3 regions of the Dactylosporangium sp. NPDC000521 genome follow, and region 3 is predicted to be linked to each of the others. Evidence: riboswitches for the same ligand, from Rfam matches in the RefSeq annotation. Region 3 holds a riboswitch; each other region holds the start of a gene.
What was found. A riboswitch is a leader RNA that binds a small molecule or an ion and turns the genes downstream of it on or off. The one in region 3 is predicted to bind cobalamin.
Positions count from the first base shown of each region.

Region 1: it holds a riboswitch for cobalamin, as region 3 does, so the genes downstream of both, bluB (5,6-dimethylbenzimidazole synthase) here and ACFY3L_RS24390 (ribonucleoside-diphosphate reductase subunit alpha) in region 3, are expected to answer to the same signal.
Region 2: it holds a riboswitch for cobalamin, as region 3 does, so the genes downstream of both, ACFY3L_RS32525 (VWA domain-containing protein) here and ACFY3L_RS24390 (ribonucleoside-diphosphate reductase subunit alpha) in region 3, are expected to answer to the same signal.

Region 1 covers NZ_JBIAYW010000016.1:67,594-69,847, reverse strand. The annotation lists gene ACFY3L_RS38825 (roadblock/LC7 domain-containing protein) at 1-201, shown strand, start outside; gene bluB (5,6-dimethylbenzimidazole synthase) at 220-840, opposite strand; cobalamin riboswitch at 882-1,087, opposite strand; gene ACFY3L_RS38815 (metallophosphoesterase) at 1,098-1,784, opposite strand; gene ACFY3L_RS38810 (MBL fold metallo-hydrolase) at 1,814-2,254, opposite strand, start outside.
Region 2 covers NZ_JBIAYW010000011.1:38,468-40,721, forward strand. The annotation lists gene ACFY3L_RS32525 (VWA domain-containing protein) at 1-1,363, opposite strand, end outside; cobalamin riboswitch at 1,398-1,596, opposite strand; gene ACFY3L_RS32530 (hypothetical protein) at 1,643-2,254, shown strand, end outside.
Region 3 covers NZ_JBIAYW010000007.1:326,767-329,020, forward strand. The annotation lists gene ACFY3L_RS24385 (SGNH/GDSL hydrolase family protein) at 1-676, shown strand, start outside; cobalamin riboswitch at 836-1,056, shown strand; gene ACFY3L_RS24390 (ribonucleoside-diphosphate reductase subunit alpha) at 1,181-2,254, shown strand, end outside.

The DNA of each region.
Region 1 (2,254 bases), on a different contig from region 3:
ACCTTGGGCCGGCAGGTGGCGCTGGTGCTGGGGCAGGCGCCGTTCCGGGACGCGACCATGCGCAACGACGGCGGTTACTTCACCGTGTACGCCGTGGACGGCGGCACGCTGCTCGCGGTGCTCGGCAGCGACGGGCTCAGCGTCGCCCGCCTGCACCTGGAGGCCCGCCCGACCTGCCAGCGCCTCGCCGCGCTGCGCTGAGCCCGCGACCGCGAGGGCTCACCAGCGGTCGTGGTGCAGGGCCTCGGAGAGCGGGGTGCGGCGGCGCCAGCCGTGGCGTTCCAGGTCCGGGACGGACTCCAGGTGGGTCACCGGGCCCAGGCAGAGCCAGGCGACGGGCCGGACGGTGGCGGGGATGCCCAGCAGGTCGCGGACGAACGGTTCGCGGTAGAACGAGACCCAGCCGACGCCCAGGCCCTCCGCGGTCGCGGCGAGCCACAGGTTCTGGATGGCGAGGCAGACGGAGTAGAGGCCGGCGTCGGCGATCGCGTGGCGGCCGAGGACCGCCGGGCCGCCGCGGCCGGGGTCGTACGTGACGACCACGGACAGGGCCGACTCCAGCACACCGTCGATCTTGATCCGGGCGAAGGTCGCGGCGGACGGGGCGTCGAGGGTGGCCGCGAACGTGTCGCGCTCGGTGCGGACGTGGTCGTGGAAGGCGCCGCGCAGGGCGGGGTCGCGGACGAGGACGAAGTCCCACGGCTGGGACAGGCCGACGCTCGGCGCGGCGTGGGCGGCGCCCAGCACGCGGTCGAGGACGTCGGCGGGGATCGGCGCGCCGGTGAACTGGCCGCGCACGTCGCGGCGGCGGTGCACGACGTCGTACAGGTCGGTGCTCATGAGGGCAGGCTCCCGCTGCTCGTGGCCGCCCGTCACGGACGGACGGCCGGTGACCGCGAGGCCGGTCTTCGGACTCTCGGATCAACGCCTGCACCGTCCGCCTTCCCAGCCCTGGGGCCAGTGACCGCGCACCGCGGGGTGCGCATGGACGGCAGCTCCCCGATCACCGCGGCGGGCCCGTGCCGGATTCACACCGGCTTCCCGATTCTCCCCAGGGCACTGGGGCACCTCGCATCAAGTTCGTGCCGCCAGGCAGCCTACGGCACGCAGAGCCGGTAGTGGGTGGTGAGCCGGCCGTCCTCGACGAGGTGGAACGCGAGCGCCGGCGGCGGCTCGGGCCGGTCCTCCGGCTCCCACGGCAGCACCATCGTCGACTCGACCCCCGGCGCGGCGAGGACCGGCACGCCCGCGAACGTGCTGACGGCGGCGCTGTGGACGTGCCCGCACAGGACGGCCAGCACGTCCGGGTGGCGGCGGAGGACCTCGGCGAGCCGTCCGGCGCCGAGCTGGCGGACCTGGTCCGCGGCGGGCTTGCCCACCGGTACCGGCGGATGATGACAGCACACGAGCGCGGGCATGCCCGCCGACGCCGCGAGGGTGTCGTCGAGCCACTGGAGGGTGTCGTCGTCGAGCCATCCCTCGGCGTGCCCGGGCACCGACGAGTCGCACAGCGCGAACAGCACCCCCGCCACGGTCTCGGCGCGGTCGGTCCGGAACGCGGCCGGGTCGTCGTGGTTGCCGGGCACCGCGAGGACGGGCACGCCGAGCGTCCGGAGCCGGCCGAACGCCGCGTATTCGGCGTCGAGCCCGTGGTCGGCGACGTCCCCGGTGACGAGCACGGCGTCCACCGGCCGGCGGAGGTCGCCGAGGTACGCGAGGACCCGGTCGAAGCGGTCGGGCGGCGGGGCGCCGAGGTGGAGGTCGCTGAGGTGGGCGATGAGCACCCCTGCCGGTTACCCAGGCGGGCGCGCGGCTACCGCAGCAGGTGCGCGCTGCCCGCGGCCTCGAACGCGGCGCGGACGTCGGCGACGCCTTCGGTGAAGTGCGCCCAGCCGTCGACGTGGACCGGCACCACGGTCTTCGCGTCCAGGAGCCTGGCCGCCGCCAGCATTCCGGCCGCGCCGAGCGTGAGGTCGGCGTCGCCGAGCAGCGCGGTGCGGGCCCTGCCGCCGAACAGGATCGCCACGTCGACGGACGGGAAGCGTTCCGCGATCGCGGCGACGACGTCCAGCGACGCGTTGTCGCCGCTCACGTAGACGGTCGGCAGGCCGTCGCCGTGCAGGACGAACCCGGTGACGGGGCCGGTGAGGTGCTCGGTGCCGGCGGGGCCGTGCCGCGCGGGGACGGCGGTGACCCGCACGTGGCCGCCGCCACCGGGGCGCGGCAGGTCGGCGTGGGACCACGGGTCCAGGCC
Region 2 (2,254 bases), on a different contig from region 3:
GCGTCTTGTACGGCGCCTGCGCGAACGCGAGCTCGCCGGCCGGCTGCGTGCCGGGGCCGGCATCCGGCGGGACGGAGGAGTCACCGCCGCGAGGGTCGCGACCATCGGCACCGGCACCGTCGGACAAATCCGAAGAATCGGAAATATCGGGAATGCTCGGCAAGGGAGGAGAGCTGGGAGGGGTTGCCGCGGGCGGGGCACCGCCAGCAGGGCCGCCGTCCGGAGCGTCACCGTCGGGGCCGCCGCCAGGACCGCCGCCGGAGTCAGGACCACCGCCGGAGTCAGGGTCACCGCCGGAGTCGGGGTCCCCGTCAGGACCGCCGCCGGTGTCGGGGTCGTCGTCGGGGCCGTTGAGCTCCTGGTCGAGGATCTCCTCCAGGCGCTCCTGGTCCGCGCCCGGCGGGTCCAGGGGGTCGCGGCGGCGCCGGTGCGGCAGCGCGAGCCGGGCCGCGTCCCGCAGGTCGTCCTTCGTCACGACGGTCCGGCCGTGCCAGGCGGCGACGGCGACCGCCGTGCGGGCCACGACGATGTCGGCGCGCAGGCCGTCCACGCGGTACGCGATGCAGATCCGCGCGATCCGGTCCAGCTGCGCGTCCGGCAGCGTGACCCGGGGCAGGAACTGCCTGGCGGCGGCGATCCTGCCGGCCAGGGCCGCGTCCTGCTCGACGTAGCGGGCGGCGAACCCGGCGGGGTCGTTCTCGTACTGCAGCCGCCGCCGCACCACCTCGGCCCGCGGCTCCACCGTGGCGGGCGCGGCGACGCCGACGACCAGGCCGAACCGGTCGACGAGCTGCGGCCGCGGCTCGCCCTCCTCCGGGTTCATGGTGCCGACGAGCAGGAAGCGGGCGGCGTGCTTGACGGAGACCCCGTCGCGCTCGACGTGGGCGCGGCCCATCGCGGCGGCGTCGAGGAGCAGGTCGACGAGGTGGTCGGGCAGCAGGTTGACCTCGTCGACGTAGAGGACGCCCCGGTGCGCGGCGGCGAGCAGGCCGGGCTCGTATGCCTTCACGCCCTCGCCGAGGGCCCGCTGCAGGTCGAGGGTGCCGACGACCCGGTCCTCGGTGGCGCCGACGGGCAGCTCGACCAGCGCGGCCCGGCGCCGGGCGGCGGGCGTGTCCACGGTGTGCGGACCGTCGGGGCACGACGGGTCGGGAGACGAAGGGTCGCAGGCGAAGCGGCAGCCGGCGACGACGTCGACCTCCGGCAGGAGCGCGGCGAGGCCACGCACGACGGTCGACTTGGCGGTGCCCTTCTCACCCCGGACGAGCACCCCGCCGATCGCGGGCGACACGGCGGTGAGCAGCAGGGCCAGGCGCAGGTCGGGCAGGCCGACCACGGCCGAGAACGGATACGGCGACGTCACGGGCACATCCTCCTCGAGCGGGTCCGCGCCCGCTGGGTCATGGAGCACGAGCGGCTGGAGTCTCCTGACTCCCGGATCGCCGCCATCCCCCGACCTTCCGGCTTGCGGCCGTGGCCCTTGCGCTGGAGGGTGACTCCCCGGTCACAGTGGCGGGACCGTCCCAGATTCGCACTGGGTTCCTCCCTATGACCGCTCGGGGTTCATCGTGTCCCACCGCTCCCAGTGACGTCAACGTGACCCAAATCCTTCGGGCCGGGCACGACCGGCCGAACAGATGACATGTGGAGGAGCGCCGCGCACGCCGCCCTGTGCGTCGTGCTGACCCTGGGCCTGCTCGTGGCGTCCGTACGGCCGCGCCTGCCGCCCCTGGCGCCGGAGACGAGCGTGGCGCCGCCGGGCACCCGGGCCATGTGGCTGTGGGGGCGCGAGCCGCCGGAGGCCGTCGTCGGCTGGGCGAAGGCACGCTCGGTGACGACGATCTTCGCGTACTACGACCCTCGCGCCGACGTGACGGAGCTGACCCGGCTGCGAGCGCTGTGCGACGACGCCGGGATCACCCTGGACGCGCTCGGCGGCGAGCCGGCCTGGACGACCGACCACGCGACCGCGCTCGACTGGGCCCGGGCCGCCGCGGCGTCCGGCCTGTTCCGGGGGCTGCACGTCGACGTCGAGCCGTACCTGTTGCCGACCTGGGAAGAGCGGCACGCGGCGCTCGCACCGCAGCTGCTGCGACTGCTGGACGAGCTGTCGCGGATCGGCCCGCCGGTCGAGCTCGACGTGCCCTTCTGGCTGCCGACGGTGCAGGTCGGCGGGGAGAACCTGGCCGACGCCGTGCTCGCCCGGGTCGACGGCGTCACGGTGATGAGCTACCGCAACACCGCGACCGGCGGC
Region 3 (2,254 bases):
GCGCGGGTGGGCCGACCTGGTCGCGGCCGCGCTGGGCGCCGCCGACCCGCAGTGGCAGTACGCCAACCTGGCGATCCGGGGCAGGCTGCTCGAGCCGATCGTGACCACGCAGCTGGACGCCGCGCTGGCGATGTCGCCGCCGCCGACGCTGGTCTCGCTCAACGGCGGCGGCAACGACATGATGCGCCGCGGCGCGGACCTTCCGTACCTCGTGCGGCTCATCGAAGGGGCGATCGAGCGCTGCGACGAAGCCGGGGTCCGTCTCATGGTCCTCAGCGGCGCCGACCCGTCGGACCACCTGCCGCTCGGACGGGTGCTGCGCCGCCGCGCCGAGCAGCTCACCGAGGCGGTACGGGAGCTGACCGCCCGCCACGGCGTGCTGTTCGTCGACTGCTTCGGCGACACCGAGCTGCGCCGGGCCGGGTACTGGTCGGCGGACCGGCTGCACCTCAACGCCGCCGGCCACCGCCGGGTCGCGGGCCTCGTCCTCGCCGCCCTGGGTGTCGCCGACGCCGAGCACCGGCTCGACGACACCGCGGCGGCGTCCCGCGGGCTGATCGTCCAGGCCCGGTACTACCACCAGCACGTCCTGCCGTGGGTGCTGCGCCGGGTCCGTGGCCGCTCGTCCGGCGACGGACGCGCGGCGAAGTATCCGGCATGGACCAGCGTCTCCTGAGCGGGCAGGCGCCTCGCGGGTGACCGCCTACACCCTGCGGCATAAGGCGCACCCCGCCGGACTGGCGGACCTGGGTGGTCGCCGCGGCTGAGGGCCCTGCGCACGGCGCGACACGCCGGCACAGCATCTTGGGTTGTGAATTCCGACCCGCACCCATATATGGTGTCGCTTGCAGCTGGTTCGGCCGCCCTTCCGGGGCGGTCGTGGCAACAGGGAACCCGGTGTGAGTCCGGGACTGCCCCGCAGCGGTGAGTGGGAACGACCGCCGTCATCAAGCACTGGGCCGCGAGGCCTGGGAAGCGACGGCCAGTAGGCGGCCCCGGATCGATCCTGGGTCATGCCCGCGAGTCCGAAGACCTGCCAGCGCACCGTGCGCCGGGACGGCGTGCGGTGGTCGGATGCCGCGTGGGACGGCTGACGCCATCGCCGGGCGCTGTGCGCCCTTCTGTGGCGGCTTCCCCCTGCGCTCGTCCGGTGGTGATGAGCAGGCGACGAGGGGGACACATGACGGTGACGCAGGACCAGGTGGCGACGGGGAAGGCGCCGGAGCAGCGGCGGCACGCGATGCGGGTCCGCAAGCGCGACGGCGAGCTGGAGCCGGTCGACGTCAACAAGATCGTGAAGGCGGTCGAGCGGTGGGTCGCCGACCTGGACGAGGTCGACCCGCTGCGGGTCGCGACGAAGACGATCAGCGGCCTGTACGACGGTGCGACGACGGCGGAGCTGGACAAGCTGTCGATCCAGACGGCGGCGGAGCTGATCGGTGAGGAGCCGCAGTACTCACGCCTGGCGGCGAGGCTGCTCGCTGCGTACGTCGACAAGGAGGTCCGCGGGCAGGGCGTGGCGAGCTTCAGCCAGGCGGTCCGGCACGCGCACCAGCAGGGCCTGATCAGCGACGCCACGGCAGGGTTCGTGGCCCGCAACGCCCGCAAGCTCGACGACGCCGTCGACCCGGACGGCGACCTGCGCTTCGAGTACTTCGGGCTGCGGACCGTCGCCGACCGCTACCTGCTGCGCCACCCTTCGTCGAGGCTCGTCGTGGAGACGCCGCAGTACTGGCTGCTGCGGGTCGCCTGCGGGCTGTCCACGACGCCGGGTGAGGCGATCGGCTTCTACCGGCTCATGTCCTCGCTCGCGTACCTGCCGAGCTCCCCGACGCTGTTCAACTCCGGCACCGCGCACACGCAGATGTCGTCGTGCTTCCTCGTCGACTCGCCCAGGGACGAGCTCGACTCGATCTACGAGCGCTACCACCAGGTGGCGAAGCTGTCGAAGTTCTCCGGCGGGATCGGCATCTCGTGGTCGCGGATCCGTGGCAGAGGGGCGCTGATCCGCGGCACCAACGGCAGGTCCAACGGCATCGTGCCGTTCCTCAAGACGCTCGACGCCGGGGTCGCCGCGGTCAACCAGGGCGGCCGGCGCAAGGGCGCGGCGTGCGTGTACCTGGAGCCGTGGCACCCGGACGTCGAGGAGTTCCTGGAGCTGCGGGACAACACCGGCGAGGAGGCCCGCCGCACCCACAACCTCAACCTCGCCAACTGGATCCCCGACGAGTTCATGCGCCGGGTCGAGGCCGAC